Regions from separate parts of the Sorangium sp. So ce145 genome, predicted to be linked through region 1. Evidence: riboswitches for the same ligand, from Rfam matches in the RefSeq annotation. Region 1 holds a riboswitch; the other holds the start of a gene.
What was found. Region 1 has a riboswitch for cobalamin ahead of WMF34_RS04890 (TonB-dependent receptor). Riboswitches for the same ligand answer to the same signal wherever they lie in the genome.
Positions count from the first base shown of each region.

Region 2: it holds a riboswitch for cobalamin, as region 1 does, so the genes downstream of both, WMF34_RS20075 (TonB-dependent receptor domain-containing protein) here and WMF34_RS04890 (TonB-dependent receptor) in region 1, are expected to answer to the same signal.

Region 1 is NZ_CP150315.1:1,317,457-1,325,173, forward strand. Features, by position in the region: gene WMF34_RS04875 (LysR family transcriptional regulator) at 1-315, shown strand, start outside; gene WMF34_RS04880 (hypothetical protein) at 303-797, opposite strand; gene typA (translational GTPase TypA) at 875-2,761, opposite strand; cobalamin riboswitch at 2,912-3,119, shown strand; gene WMF34_RS04890 (TonB-dependent receptor) at 3,358-5,559, shown strand; gene WMF34_RS04895 (hypothetical protein) at 5,573-6,067, opposite strand; gene WMF34_RS04900 (hybrid sensor histidine kinase/response regulator) at 6,507-7,717, shown strand, end outside.
Region 2 is NZ_CP150315.1:5,402,865-5,410,581, reverse strand. Features, by position in the region: gene WMF34_RS20085 ((2,3-dihydroxybenzoyl)adenylate synthase) at 1-705, opposite strand, end outside; gene dhbC (isochorismate synthase DhbC) at 702-1,964, opposite strand; cobalamin riboswitch at 2,207-2,433, shown strand; gene WMF34_RS20075 (TonB-dependent receptor domain-containing protein) at 2,641-4,671, shown strand; gene WMF34_RS20070 (hypothetical protein) at 4,665-5,897, shown strand; gene WMF34_RS20065 (ribonucleotide-diphosphate reductase subunit beta) at 5,932-6,888, opposite strand; gene WMF34_RS20060 (ribonucleoside-diphosphate reductase subunit alpha) at 6,948-7,717, opposite strand, start outside.

The DNA of each region.
Region 1 (7,717 bases):
GCCGCGAAGGCCCGCGTCGCCGCGCGCACCAACGGCCGCGAGCCCCAGGCGACGATGGGGGCCGCCGGCGTCGGGCTCGTCTGCCTGCCCCGCTACCTGGGCGACGCGACCGCCGGCCTCCGCCTGCTCTCGCCGCCCTCGCCGCCGCCAGGGCGCAAGCTGTGGCTCGGGGTGCACCGCGACACGCGCGGGGTGCCGCGCGTGAAGGCGCTCGTCGCGTTCGTCGCCGACGCCCTCGGGCCGCTCCGGAGCGCCCTCGACCCCGGCGCGCGGCCGCGCGCGTCAGGCGACGAGCGCCCCCGCTACCGGCCCTGATCGCCCTGGCACGCCCTGAGCTTGTCGAACGGCGCGTCGCACGTCTGGGGCAGGAAATCGGTCCTGCACTCCGGATCGCGCCCGCTCAGGCAATCGAAGAGCGACGCGATCGACGGCGCGAGGAACGTGCAGGGGATCCGGTCCGCGGAGATGACGGTCTCGCCCATGCAATCGAAGAAAGGAGCGGTCAGCGCGTTGCAGGGGCGCTGCTCGGAGAGCAGGTCGGCGCAGCGCTCGGGACACCGGAGCTCCGGACACGTGACGCCGTCGAAGAGCGAGCAGAAGAAATCGCACGAGGCCCTCTGCTCCTCGACGGAGGCCCCGCCGGAGCTCGCCGATGGCGACCCCACGGCCGCGCCAGCGCCCCCGGCGCCGTCGGAGCTCCCGGGGAGCCCGTCGACGACGACCGCCCCGCCGCAAGCGCCCGCCCCCGAGAGCGCGACGAGCGAGGCCAGGAAAGCGAAGAGCAGCGGCGTTCTCATCAGGGCATCCTAGCGCGCGGCAGGCACGGCAGGGGCGCGCGTCGAACGCCCCGCATGCCCCGCACGTCCCCCGCCGCTCACTCCACCGCCTGCGACTGCTCGATCGCGTCCTCGCGGCGCTCTCGGCGGTTGCACGCGAGCACCTTCTTGCGGACGCGCACCGCGTCGGGCGTGACCTCGACGAGCTCGTCGCCGTCGATCCACTCCATCGCCGTCTCGATCGTGAGCAGCCGCGGGCTGGCCAGGAGGACGTTCTCGTCCTTGCCGTGGTTGCGCACGTTCGACAGCTTCTTCTCCTTGATGACGTTGACGTCGGTGTCGTTCGGCCGGTTGTGCTCACCGATGATCATCCCCTCGTAGACCTCGACGCCGGGGACGATGAAGAACATGCCGCGCGGCTGCAGGTGGTGCAGCGCGTACGGGGTCGAGACGCCGGCGCGATCGGCGACGATGGCGCCGGTCGGGCGGCGCATCATCGGGCCGCCCCAGGGCGCCCAGCCGTCGAACATCGTGTTGAGCAGGCCCGTCCCGCGCGTCGCCGTCAGGAACTCGCCGCGGAAGCCGATGAGCCCGCGCGACGGCACCCGGAACTCGAGGCGGGCGCGGCCGAAGCCGGGGTTCGTCATCTTCACCATCCGGCCGCGCCGGCTGCTGAGGCGCTCGGTCACGATGCCGACGTAGGTGTCCGGCACGTCCACGACCACGAGCTCGAGCGGCTCCATCACCTCGCCGTCGATCTCGCGCGTCACCACCTCGGGGTTCGAGAGCTGCATCTCGTACCCCTCGCGCCGCATCGTCTCCACGAGGATCGCGAGCTGGAGCTCGCCGCGGCCGAGCACCACGAACGTGTCGGGCACGTCCGTCGGCTCCACCCGGATCGCGAGGTTCTTCATCGCCTCGCGCTCGAGCCGCTCCTTCAGGTGACGGCTCGTCAGGTACTTCGACTGCTTGCACTTGCCGGCGAAGGTCGACGTGTTGACGCCGATCTTCATCTTGATCGTCGGCTCCTCGACCACGATGCGCGGCAGCGCCTCGGGGTGCGCCGGATCCGCGATCGTGTCGCCGATCGTGACCGCGTCGATCCCGGCGATCGCGATCACCTCGCCCGCGACGGCGCTGTCGACCGCGACGCGCTTCAGCCCCTCGTAGGCGTAGAGCATCTTCACGTAGCCGCGCGACTGGCCGCCCTCGGCGAGGAGCGCGACGTCGGCGCCGGACCGGGCGGTGCCGCGGACCACGCGGCCGACCGCGAGCCGGCCCACGTACTCGTCGTGGGTCGTGTTGCAGACGATGACCTGGAGCGGACCGTCGGGGTCGCCGGAGGGGCCGGGGACCCGCTCGAGGATGGTCTCGAAGAGCGGCTCGAGGTCCTTCGCCTCGTGCTCGAGCTCGCGCTTCGCCTGGCCGAACTTCGCGATCGCGTAGAGCGTCGAGAAGTCCATCTGCGCGTCGCTCGCCTCGAGGTCGCAGAAGAGGTCGAACACCTCGGAGAGCACCTCGTGGGCGCGCGCGTCGCTCCGGTCGATCTTGTTGATGACCACGATGACCGGGAAGCCGCGCTGGAGGCACTTCGAGAGCACGAAGCGCGTCTGCGGCAGCGGGCCTTCGGCGGCGTCGACGAGGAGGAGCGCCCCGTCGGCCATCATGAGCGTGCGCTCGACCTCGCCGCCGAAGTCGGAGTGGCCGGGCGTGTCGACGATGTTGATCTTGACCCCGCGGTACCGGATGCTCGTGTTCTTCGCGAGGATGGTGATGCCGCGCTCCCGCTCGAGGTCGTTCGAGTCCATGACCCGCTCGGCCACGACCTCGTTCTCTCGGAAGGCGCCCGACTGGCGGAGCATGTGATCGACGAGGGTCGTCTTCCCGTGGTCGACGTGGGCGACGATGGCGATATTGCGGAGATCGTTACGGGGCATATACGGCGGCGGCCGTGTAGCACGCGACCCACGGAGGAGCGAGCCCATCCTCGCTAGAGCCCGAACGTTCGGCCTGCACGGCGGCCGCGCGTCGACGCGCTCGGATGGAGAGCGCTCGGCGCGCGCGTGGCGCAGGAGCGGCGCGCGCCGAGCGGGCGAGGGGAGCGCTAGCGATTGACAGCCGAAGGCGCACGGCCATAGGGTGCGCGCCGTGCTGGTGCCCGGGCGTTCGCCTGGGCCGAAGAGGGAACCCGGTGAAACTCCGGGGCTGCCCCGCAGCGGTAAGCGAGAACGACCTCCACCCCATGCACTGGCCCGCCGAGGGCTGGGAAGCGGTGGACAGTAGGAATCCGGTCAGACCGGAGCGCTCGCGAGCCCGAAGACCTGCCAGCGCCCGGCGGCGGGAGACATCCGGCGCCGGTTCGACCTGGGAGCCTCGAGGGAGGCGGTGAGGTCCGAGCCGGTGCAGCTCTGCCTCTGCCACGTCCCGGATACCGAACCGCCCCCCGCGTCGCCTTCCGGTCGCCCGCGGGGGCGAGAGGTCGGTCCAGCGCACCGTGCGATGGCCAGCCATTTCGTCCTCGCGGAGCTCGACGCGAGCGGCACGACGCCGCTCCGCGCGATTGCGGCGAAGGAGGACACGAATGCTGCGCGAGACGGTCACGACGAGCCACGGGCACCGCCATCCATTGCATCTGCTCGCCGCGTTATCCATGGTGCTGGCCGCCGCGCGGCCCGCGCGCGCCGAGGGCGACGCCCCCGAGGCGCCCGCTGCCCCGCCGGAGGCCGCCGCTGCAGCGCCCACCGGCGAGGGCGCGCCCGCGGGCGACGCCGCGATCGAGGTCACGATCCAGGCGGAGAAGCCGGGCAGCGAGGCCGCGTCGCGCGTCTCCGTCGGACACCGGGAGCTCGAGCTCAGGCCGAGGCTCCGGCCGGGCGACATCCTCGAGTCGGTCCCCGGGCTCTTCGCCGTGCAGCACGCGGGCGGCGGCAAGGCGAACCAGTACTTCCTCCGCGGATTCGACGCCGATCACGGGACCGACGTCGCCTTCTTCGTCGACGGCGTGCCCGTCAACATGGTCAGCCACGGCCACGGGCACGGCTTCACCGATCTCTACTTCATGATCCCGGAGCTCGTGACTGGGCTCGACGGCTATAAGGGGCCTTATTACGCGAGCATCGGCGACTTCGGTACGGCGGGCGCCGTCAACCTGCGCTTCGCCGAGAAGCTCGAGGAGAGCTACGCGCAGGTCAGCCTGGGGCAGTACGGTATCCAGCGCGGCCTCGTCATCGCCTCGCCCGATCTCGGCGACGCGTGGCGCGCGGTGGCCGCGGCGGAGATCTACCGGAACGACGGGCCGTTCCTGAGCCCGGAGCGGCTCGAGCGCTTCAACGTGTACCTGCGGGCCACGCACGATCTGGGCAACACCGGGAAGGTCCAGATGACCTGGATGTCGTACGGATCGACCTGGCACGGCTCCGGCCAGATCCCCGCGCGCGCCGTGTGCGGCGAGGGCGAGCAGGGCGGCCTGAACCCGCCGCCGTCGGCGTTCGGACAGCCGTGCATCGACCATTTCGGCGCCGTGGACCCGACCGAGGGCGGGGCGACCGAGCGGCACATGGCGTCCGTCGCGTACTCGACCGCGTGGCGGGACGCCGATCTGAGCGCGCTGGCCTACCTCGTCCGGTACCGCTTCACGCTGTACTCGAACTTCACGTTCTTCAGCGAGGACCCGGTCCGCGGCGACCAGATCGAGCAGAACGACGACCGCGCCGTCGGCGGCGCCGATCTCCGGTTCCGCAGGCAATACGAGATCGGCGGGGCGAGGTTCACGACCTCGCTCGGCGCGCAGATCCGCGCGGACGCGATCGACAAGTCCCTCCACCACGACGAGGCGCGCGAGCGGATCGAGGAGAAGAGCAGGACCCACGTCGACGAGAGCCAGATCGGCGTTTACGTCGAGCAGGACGCCCGGCTCCGGCGCTGGCTCCGCCTCGTGCTCGGGGCGCGCGCGCAGTGGATCGACGTCAACGTGGACGATCCGGGCGAGGACCTCGAGGCGGCGGGGAACAGATCGAGCGGCGCCCGGGGACAGATGCAGCTGCTCCCGAAGCTCACGGCGATCGTGTCGCCCGCCGAGGGGGTCGATCTCTTCGCCCACTTCGGGCGGGGCTTCCACTCGAACGACGCGCAGGGCGCGGTGCTGGGGGAGGGCGCGGCGACGCTGATCACGCCCGCGACGGGCTACGAGGTCGGCGTGCGGGTCGCGCCCTTGCGCGGGCTGTCGCTGAGCGGGGCCGCTTTCCTGCTCGACCTGGACTCGGAGCTGGTCTGGAGCGGCGACGCGGGCGCGACCGAGGCGTCGGGGCAGACGCGGCGCTACGGGATCGAGATCGGCGGGCGCTACCGGCTCCGGAGCTGGCTCTTCGCGGACGTGGACGCGACCTTCACCCGCGCCCGCTTCCGCGAGAACGCCGGCAACGCGAGCGCGGTCGCCCTCGCGCCGACCCAGACGCTGACCGCGGGCGTCGGCGTCCGCCCGACGCTCGGCGCGTTCACGCCGTTCGCGGCGCTGCGGGTCAAGGCGATCGGCGCGCGGCCCGCGACCGAGGACGAGTCGCTCACCGCCGAGGGGTTCACGGTCGTCGACGCCAACGCCGGGCTGCGGTGGAAGAACGTCGAGGTGGCCGTGGACATCCAGAACCTCTTCGACACGACGTGGCGCGAGGTCCAGTTCGCGAGCGAGTCGCGGCTGCCGTACGAGCCGGCCCCGGTCACCGGGATCCACTACTCGCCGGGGTGGCCGTTCACCGCGATCGGGCGGGCGACGCTGTACTGGGAGTAGGCGCCGCGCCGGCTCATGTCCGGCGGAGGTCCTCGCGCAGCGCGTCGAGCGACGCCCGGAACGCGGCTTCGCTCACGGCAGCGCCCGTCGCCGCGGGCAGGAGCTCTGCGAACATCTGCCAGGCTTCCCGGATGTCACATACCCTGTGCGGATAACGCTGACGGGCAATGAGCGTGAGCCCTGTCACGACGCTGCGAACCATCGCCGCCTGGAACCCCGAGCCCTCGAAGACGACCGCTGAGCACCTGATATATGCGCTCGCCTCCGTGAGGAAGCCCGCGATCGCCCTGCGCGCGGGCGCCGGCGGCAACGACGCCCCGCTCTCGACGAGCGTGAGCAGCCCTATGCCACGCGCGTGCTTCTTCGCGAACTCCGCGCACGCGTCCCTCAGGTGGCGCGCGGCGTCCTCGGTCGTCTCGCGGCGCCAGATGACGCAGAAGATCCGGTGCCAGGAAGCCAGGACGTAGTCCGGTTGTCTGGTGACCAGGTGCCAGGGGTCGGGATGCATGATCATGCTCGTTCCGGAGCGGTCGCAGCGGAGATGCTCGCGGGTGCCTCAGGGTACACCGGCGTCTCTTCGCCCGCGACACGCACACCAACTCGAGCGTGAGCCACCGGGCGCCGGCAACGGATCGGCGGCGCGCGCTCTCGGCGCTGATGGGCAAGACAACCCCGGTGCCTTCGAGGTTGGGTGGATCGCACTGGACACGTTCGATGGCTCCACAATCGATGAGTCCGTCGTGACACTCTCGAACCGCTCCAGCGGCCGGCGGTGGCCCTGCGCGGCCGCCGGCGGGCGCTCTCGACGCCGGCTCATGGGCCATTGCTGTGCTCGTCACTCGCCGCTGCCGGCCGCCACGATGACGGCTCGCAGATGCGGAGAGCAGGACGGGAACGGAGAGCCTCGCCGCGTGGCAAACGTGTAACCATGCTGTAGGCTGTGCCGCATGGATCCGACGGGGCTCGGCGCCGATCTGCAATTCCGCCTGCTGGTCGAAGGGGTGAAGGACTACGCCATCTTCATGCTGGACACCGAGGGGCGCGTGATCTCGTGGAACGCCGGCGCCGAGCAGATCAAAGGATACTCCGCGCAAGAGGTGATCGGCTCGCACTTCTCGCGCTTCTATCCGGCCGAGGCGATCGAGCGGAAGTGGCCGCAGACAGAGCTCGCCGAAGCGCGGCGCGTGGGCCGCTTCGAGGACGAAGGCTGGCGCGTGCGCAAGGACGGCTCGATGTTCTGGGCGAACGTCATCATCACGGCCCTCCGCGGCCCCGACGGCGAGCTGCGCGGCTTCTGCAAGATCACGCGCGATCTGACCGAGCGCAAGCGCCAGGAAGAGTCGCTGCGGCAGAGCGAGGAGCGCTTCCGCACGCTGGTCGAAGGCGTGAAGGATTACGCCATCTTCATGCTCGACCCCGAGGGCAGGGTGACCATGTGGAACGCCGGCGCGGAGCGGATCAAAGGATACTCCGCGCAAGAGGTGATCGGCACGCACTTCTCGCGCTTCTATCCGGCCGAGGCGATCGAGCGCGGCCGGCCAGAGGCGGTGCTCGCCGCCGCGCGGCGCGAGGGCAGCTTCGAGGACGAAGGCTGGCGCGTGCGCAAGGACGGGTCGTCGTTCTGGGCGAGCGTCCTCGTCACGGCCATCTACGGCCCGAGCGGCGAGCTGCGCGGCTTCTCCAAGATCACGCGCGACCTGAGCGAGCGCAAGCGCCTGGAGCAGATGGAGTCCAACGCGCGCCAGATGGAGGAATTCGTGGCGATGCTGGCGCACGAGCTGCGCAATCCGCTGGCGCCGATCGCCAACGCGACCAGCGTCCTCAAGCTCGAAGGCAAGGACAACGCCCAGGTCGTCTGGGCAGCCGGCCTGATGGAACGGCAGCTCGGTCAGCTCGTGCGGCTCGTCGACGACCTGCTCGACGTGAGCCGCATCACGCGCGGCAAGATCGCCCTGGAGTCCAAGCGGATCGATCTCGCCGACGTGGTGACGCGCGCGGCGGAAGCGTCCCGGACCTGGATCGACGCGCGCGAGCAGACCCTGGAGCTGCAGCTGCCCGAAGGGCCGCTCGCCATCGTTTCGGGCGACCTGGCGCGGCTCACGCAGGTGGTGAGCAACCTGCTGCACAACGCGGCGAAGTTCACGCCGCCGCGCGGCGC
Region 2 (7,717 bases), 4.1 Mb from region 1:
CTCGTCGAGCCCGCAGATCTCCGCGCTGGCCCGCGCGCTGTAGAGGTAGTCGTCGTGCGTCCGCGGGATGAGCTTCGGTACGCCGGTGCTCCCGCCGGACAGCTGGAAGAACGCGACGTCCCCCGCGGCGGGCTCCGGGAGCTCGACGGGCTCCCGGTCCAGGCTGGAGAGCGCCGTGTGCTCGCCCGGCTCGCCGGCCACGAGCACGTGCCGCAAGGTCCCGACGTCGCGCCGGATCTGGCTCGCCAGCGCGCGGTAATCGAACCCGCCGTCCCGGTCGGCGATGACGTACGCGACCGCCTCGGTGTGCTCGCAGAAGTACGCGATCTCGGCGCGCCGGTGCGCGGGCAGGGCCAGCACGGGGAGCGCCCCGAGCCGGAACAGCGCGAAGCACACCTCGAAGAACTCCGTGATGTTCGGGAGCTGGACGACGACGCGATCCCCCGGCCGGAGCCCGAGGTGCAGCAGGCCCGCGGCGAGGCGATCGGCGCGCCGATCGAGCTCCCCGTAGCTCAGCCGGCGATCGCCGCTGACGAGCGCGATCCGATCCGGGTGACGCGCGGCCCGCTCGCGGAGCAGGCGCCCGAAGGTCTCGCCGCGCCAGTAGCCGGCGCGCCGGTAGAGCTCGGCCATCTCGGCCGGCCACGGAGTCCAGCCGTCGAGCGCCTGCGGTCGCGCCTGCCGGCTCTCCTCCGGAGCGCTCATGCCCGCTCCGGCGCCTCGTCGAGGCCGAGCGCGTTCAGCATGGTCCCGAGCTTGGCGGTGGTCTCGGCGAGCTCGTGCTCGCCGTTCGAACCGATGACGATCCCGGCCCCGGCATAGAGGCGGAGCGCCCGGCCGGCGACGTCGGCGCAGCGGATGACGACCGCCCACTCGCCGTCGCCGCTGGCGTCGGACCAGCCCACGAGCCCGGTGAAGAACCCGCGATCGAACCGCTCGATCGCCTCGATGGCGTCCCGGGCGCGGTCCGTGGGGTATCCGCACACCGCGGGGGTCGGGTGCAGCGCGGTGGCCAGCTTCATCGAGGAGATCGAGAGATCGCGCAGCTCCCCCGTGAGCCGGCTCGACAGGTGCCACAGCGTCGGGGTCTGCGTGAGCGAGGGCTCGTCGGGGACGCTCAGGCGCCGGCAGAACGGCCGGAGCGCGGCGGCGACGGCGTGGACGACGATCGCGTGCTCGTGCCGGTCTTTCTCGGACGCGAGCAGGGCGATCGCCCGCCGGCGGTCCTCGTCGGGGTCCGGGCTGCGGACCGCGGAGCCGGCGAGCGGATTGGCGATCACCCGGAGCCCGGAGCGGGACAGGAGCAGCTCCGGGCTCGCGCCGAGGAGCGTCCGCGCGCGCGAGGTCGGGACGCCGCGCTCCGCGCTGGAGAGCCCGGCCGTGGGATCCGACAGGTTGGCCGCGAAGGTGTAGCCGTTCCGGTTCTGCTGCGAGAGGCGCTGGAGGACGAGGCGGAGATCGACCGGCTCTCGCAGGACCATCTCCAGCATCCTGGAGAGGACGACCTTGCTCAGCGCCTCGGACCGCATCAGGCCCACCGCCGTCTCGACGCCGCGCACGTAGTCGCGGGGCTCGGGGACCTGGCGCAGCTCCTGGATGGTGATCGGCAGGTGCGACCTCGGCGATTCCGACGTGCGGTGGAGCGGGCCCGCGCTCTGGATCGCCCTCGGCACGATGAGGTGCGCCGGCGACGTGCTGTTGAACGGCACCGCGCCGACCACCATGGGGAGGCCCTGGCCGGCCCTCGACGCCGACGCGAGCACCCTCGTGACGCGGTCCGCGAGGCGGTCGCCCCGATCCGCGCCGTTCGGCTCGAGGATCATGTCGTGCACGCCCTGCGCGAGGAGGGTGCGCGTCGGCGACGCGAAGAAGAACGCCGACTCAGGGGTGTATTGCTTCAACAGCTGCCCTGCGTTCGCCGCGGGCAGCGCGACAGCGGCCGGTATCGAGATGGAACTCGTCACATTCAGCTCCGATGGGCGTCGAGAGCCACGTGGGCTCAGGTCATCGGGCGCTGGACGTCGGGTCTCGGGCCGCTCGTTTCCGATAACTGATAAGGAAAATCAGTTTCAAGTAACTCATGGCACGCGCGAGCAGGACTGTCAAGGGAGTCCCGGTTCTGTCTCGGGTGTGCGTCGCCGGTGGGCCCGTGGACGGGGCGCTCCGGGCCTTCGCTTCTGCGTTGACATCCTGCGTGACGGGTGCGACGAGTCGCCCCGCCATCGGTGCTCGTCCGGCCATCGCCTGGCGAGCTGAAAAGGGAACCCGGTGAGAATCCGGGACTGCCCCCGCAGCGGTGAACGGGAACGACCATCACCAAGAAGCACTGGGCACGCACCAGAGCAGCCTGGGAAGCGGTGATGTGTAGGAGAGCGACCGGCGACGGCCGCGGCGCCCGTGAGTCCGAAGACCTGCCGAAGGTGCGCGCGCCGGTGCTCTGGCGCGCGCTGACCTGAGCCTTCGAGGGGAAGGCGCCCAGGCTCTCGACCACCTCGCTCGCGCGCGGTGCCGTGGCCCGTCACGCAGCCCCCTCGCTTCGGCTCTCAGCTCACCCTGAGCAGCGCGGGGTCGACGCGGGCAGGCGGCGCGTGAATGGTTGATTCCTCGGATCGTCGGTCGCGTCGGCGCCGGAGCGCCGGCGTGGCGTGCTGGCTCTCGCTCGCCGCCTGCAGCGCCGTGGCGGCGCTGCCGGCCGCCCGCGCCGACGATCCGCGCAGGCCGGAGGTCGAGCAGGACGGCGGTCGCGCTGCCGCTCGGCCGGGGACCGACCCGCTGGAGGTGCGCGTCGAGGGGGATCCCATGCGCGCGCCCGCGCCGCCCAAGGACAGGTCCGTCGCGGGGTCGGTGCTGGGCCGCGAGCGCCTCACGGGCGCGGGGCTCGGGGCGGGGGACGTGCTCCGCACGCAGCCGGGCGTCCTCGTCATCGAGTCGGGCGGCTTCGGCGGGCCGGCGACCGCGGCCCTCCGGGGAGCGACGGCCACGCAGACGCCGGTGTACCTCGCCGGCGTCCGCCTGAACGACGACGTCGTGGGGACGGCGGATCTCTCCCTCGTGCCCCTCTGGCTCATCGAGCGCATCGAGATCTACCGCGGCCACGCGCCCATCGAGGCCGACCGCCTCGGCCCCGGCGGCGCGATCTTCTTCGAGCCGCGGCGGCCTTCCCGGACGACGGCCGGCGTGGGCGCCATGGCGGGCTCGCTCGGCGCGCGGCGCGGGTGGGCGTTCGCCGGCGCCAGCGCGGGCCCGGTGAGCGCGATCGTCGGGGTGAGCGCCGAGGCCGCGGAGAACCGCTACGCGTTCGTCAACGATGGCGGGACGCTCTTCGACGAGAGCGACGACAAGCTGGAGCGCCGGCAGAACGCCGACGTGCGCACGATCGACGCCTGGGCGCTCGCGCGCGTCGAGCTCGGGGGCGGCGCGATCGTCGACGTGATCGCGAACGGCACAGGCCGCGAGCAGGGCGTGCCGAGGCTCGCGCTCCTGCCGTCCCGCGAGGCGCGGGGGGAGTCGCGGCGCGCGCTGACGTCGGTCGCGGCGCGGGTGCCTTTCGGCGGAGAGGCGCAGCACACGCTCGAGGCGCGCACCTCGTTCATCGAGGCGCGGTCGGAGGTCCACGACCCCCTCTTCGAGCTCGCGCTGCTCACGCCGGAGCTCCGCCTCGCCGGCCGCCGCCTGGAGCAGACGCTCGGGGCGACGCTCTCCTTCGCCGAGCGGCTCCGGGTGCGGCCCGTGCTCTCGGTCGCGCGCGAGGACATCTCACGCGCGCCGGACGACGTCCCGCTCGCGCGGGCGCGGCGCTCGTTCGCGCGCGGCGCCGTCAGCGCGGAGGCGCGCCTCGGCGAGGGGCTCGCGCTGCACGCCCTCGCGAGCGGGGAGTGCCACGCCACCGGCGCGGACCGGGAGCGCCCTTGCGACGTGCTCGTCCCGACCGGTCGGGTCGGCGTGGAGGCGGGGAGCGACCGGCTCCGGTTCCTCGCGACCGTGGGCCGCTACGTCCGCGTCCCGACGCTCGGCGAGGTGTACGGCGTCTCCGGCGTCGTCCACGGCAACGCGGAGCTCGAGCCGGAGTCGGGCGCCACGATCGAGGCCGGGATCCGGGCGCAGACGGGGCGCGGCGCCGTGCTGCGCGGCGCCTTCATCGACGTGTTCGCGTTCGGGAGCGCGGTCTCCGGGCTCGTCGCGTACGAGAAGTCCGGTCAGGGCTACGTGAGCCCGTACAACGTCGGCCGCGCCCGCGTCGTGGGCGCGGAGCTCCTGGCCGGGGTCGAGGTGACCCGGTTCCTCCGCGCCGAGATCGCGGCGACGCTGCTCGATCCGCGGGACACGACGCCGGGGCGGACGACGAGGAACGACCTCCTCCCGTTCCGCTCGCGCCTCGTCGTCGCGCCGCGCCTGCACGCCGCGTGGAAGCGCCCGAGCGGCGCCGTGTTCTCGGGCGCGTCGGGCGAGATCCGGGCCGTGTACCAGTCGAGCCGGTACGCCGATCCCGCCGGGCTCGGCGTGATCGCGGAGCAAGCGACCCTCGACCTCGACGCGGAGGCGAGGTGGCTCGACGGGCACCTCGCGGTGAGGGGTCGCGTCGCGGACCTCCTGGACGCGCGGCGTACGGATGTCGTCGGGTTTCCGCTCCCGGGGCGGAGCGTGTTTTTCACACTGGAGTCAACATGGTGAAGATCAGTCTGTTTGCGTTCGCGATCTCGATCCCGATGCTCGGGTGCAACGTGGATTCGCCGCCGCCGTCGACGGGCGGCGTCCACGGCGGCGGCGACGGCGACGCGTGCGAGCGCGGCGTCGTCATCGTGACGAGCGACTACCAGTCGACGAACATCGCTGTGTCGGCGCTCGACGGGACCACCCTGTCGCCCTCCTTCGTGTCGAGCGGCGCGGCGAAGCCGGGGCTCAGCCTCGCGCTGTCCGGCGACGTCGACGTCCCGACGGCGGCGCCGCCGTCCGGCCGTGTGGTCCTGCTCGATCGGTTCGGCACGAACGTGATCACCTGGATGGATCTCGAGACCGCCGAGGTCCTCGCGCAGCTCCCGGTCGGGCAGGGGTTCGAGGCGAACCCTCAGGACTACATCGAGGTGGGCGCGGACCGCGCGCTCGTGTCGCGCTACGGGAGCAACCCGAGCCCGGGCGTGGAGCCGTTGGACGAGGGCGGCGATCTCCTGATCGTCGACACGAAGAAGTACTCCATCGCGGGGCGCATCGCCCTGCCGGAGGAGGAAGAGGGGCTCCTGCCGCGCCCGTCGGGGATGGCGCGCGTCGGCGACGAGGTGGTCGTGGCTCTCGGACGGCTCGCCGCGGACCTCTCGACCGTGGGTGAAGGGCGCTTCGTGGGCGTCTCGCCGGAGCAGGGCGCCGTCGCATGGACGGTCGACGTGCAGGGGCTCTACGGCTGCGGGCGCCTCGCCGTGTCGCCCTCGGGAGAGCGGCTGGCGGTCGCCTGCTCGAGCCGCTTCGACGCCGAGGCGATGGAGTACGATCCGGCGACGAGCGACGTCGTGATCTACGACGCTCGCACCTCGCCCCCGGAGGAGATCGAGCGGCTCGGCGTGGCCAGGGCGCTCGGCGCCGCGGTCCAGCCCACGCTCGCCTTCGCCTCCGAGGACGTGCTCCTCGGGACGGCCTACGCGGGCAGCGCGTCCGCCGGGGATCGCGCCTTCTCCGTGAGCATCACCACGGGCGAGGTCACGACGCTCGCCGAGGCGACCCAGTCCTACGCCTTCGGCGGCGTCCACTGCTCGCCCGGCTGCGGCGATGTCTGCCTGCTGAGCGACGCGGAGAGGAGCAAGCTCCGCCGCTGGAAGGTGGCGGCGAACGGCGCGCTCGAGCCGCTGGAGGACGCGACCGTCGACACCGAGATCGGGCTCCCGCCGCGAGGGATCGGCGGGCTCTGATCGGCCCCGCGGGCGGTGCGTCGGTTGATCGACGTCAGAACGAGGCGTCCAGGACGACCTCCCCGGAGACGCCGACCTGGTACGCGGAGACGCGGCGCTCGAAGAAGTTCGTGACCTCCTGGACGTCTTGCAGATCCATGAACGAGAACGGGTTCTTCGCCCCGTAGCGCTTCGGCATGCCGAGCGTGGCGAGCCGCTGGTCGGCGCAGAACTCCAGGTAGCGGCGCACGTCGCGCGCCGACATGCCCGCCACGCCGGCGCCGAGGAGATCCTCGGCGAACCGGGCCTCGCAGGCGATCGCCTCATCCATCATGTCGAGGATCGACCGCGCGAGCCCGGCGTCGAAGAGCTCGGGCTCCTCGCGCCGCGCCGTGCTCACGACCTCGAAGGCGAAGCGCATGTGCGCGCTCTCGTCGCGGAAGACCCAGCTCGTCCCCGCGGCCAGCCCGTGGAGCAGGCCGCGCGAGCGCAGGAAGTACACGTACGCGAACGCGCCGAAGAAGAAGAGCCCCTCGACGCACGCGGCGAAGCAGATGAGGTTCAGGAGGAACCGCCGCCGCTCGGCGCGCGTGTCCAGCCGCCCGAGCGACTCGACGGAATCGAGCCATCGCATGCAGAAATCGGCCTTCTGGCGGATCGAGGGGATGTTCTCGACGGCCGCGAAGGCGCGGTGGCGGTCCTCGGGATCGGGGATGTACGTGTCGAGGAGCGTCAGATAGAACTGGACGTGGAGCGCCTCCTCGTAGAGCTGCCGCGACAGGTACATCCGCGCCTCCGGAGCGTTGATGTGCCTGTACAGGTTGAGGACGAGGTTGTTCGCCACGATGGAGTCTCCCGTGGCGAAGAACGCGACGAGCCGCTGCACGAGGTGCCGCTCCGCGTCGGTCATCTTCCGCAGGTCGCCCACGTCCGTGGAGAAGTCGACCTCCTCCACGGTCCACGTGTTCTTGATGGCGGAGCGGTACATCTCGAAGAAGGCCGGATAGGCCATCGGGCGCAGGGTGAGGCACTGGCCCGGATCCAGGAGGCGCGCGGGGCGGCTGACGCGGCTCACTGGCAGGCCTCGCAGGCCTCGGGGTTCTCGAGCGCGCACGCCACGTCCGCGGCCGCCTTCGCCGGCGGCGCGGGCACCCAGCCGCCCTCGCGGCGCGGCGCGGCGTCATCCCCGGGCGTCCGGTCCGGCGGCGCCTCCACGGTGGCCTTGGCGATGCGCGTCGCGGGGCGCGATCGCAGGTAGTACGTCGTCTTGAGCCCCTTCTTCCATGCGTGGAAGTACATGCTCGAGAGCTGGCCGATGGTGGGGTTCTCGATGAAGAGGTTCAGCGACTGGCTCTGATCGATGAAGGCCCCGCGATCCGCGGCCATGTCGATGAGCGAGCGCATCGGGATCTCCCACGCCGTCCGGAACACGGCGCGGATCTGCTCGGGCAGCTCGTCCATGCCCTGGACCGAGCCCTCCGCGAGCTTGAGCCGGGCGCGCACCGCGTCGTTCCAGGCGCCGAGCCGCTTGAGCTCCGCGACCAGGTAGCGGTTCATCTGCAGGAAGTCCCCGGAGAGCGTCTCGCGCTTGAAGAGGTTGGACACCTGCGGCTCGATGCACTCGTAGCAGCCCGCGATCGACGCGATGGTGGCCGTCGGCGCGATGGCGACGAGCAGCGAGTTCCTGAGCCCCTCGGCCTGGACGCGCGCGCGGAGCGCCTCCCAGCGCGCCGCGTCCTCCGGGACGGCGTCCCACGCGTCGAACTGGAGCTCTCCGCGCGCCGCGCGCGTCTCGTCGAACGCCGGGTGCCGCCCCTTCTCCGCCGCGAGGTCCGCGGACG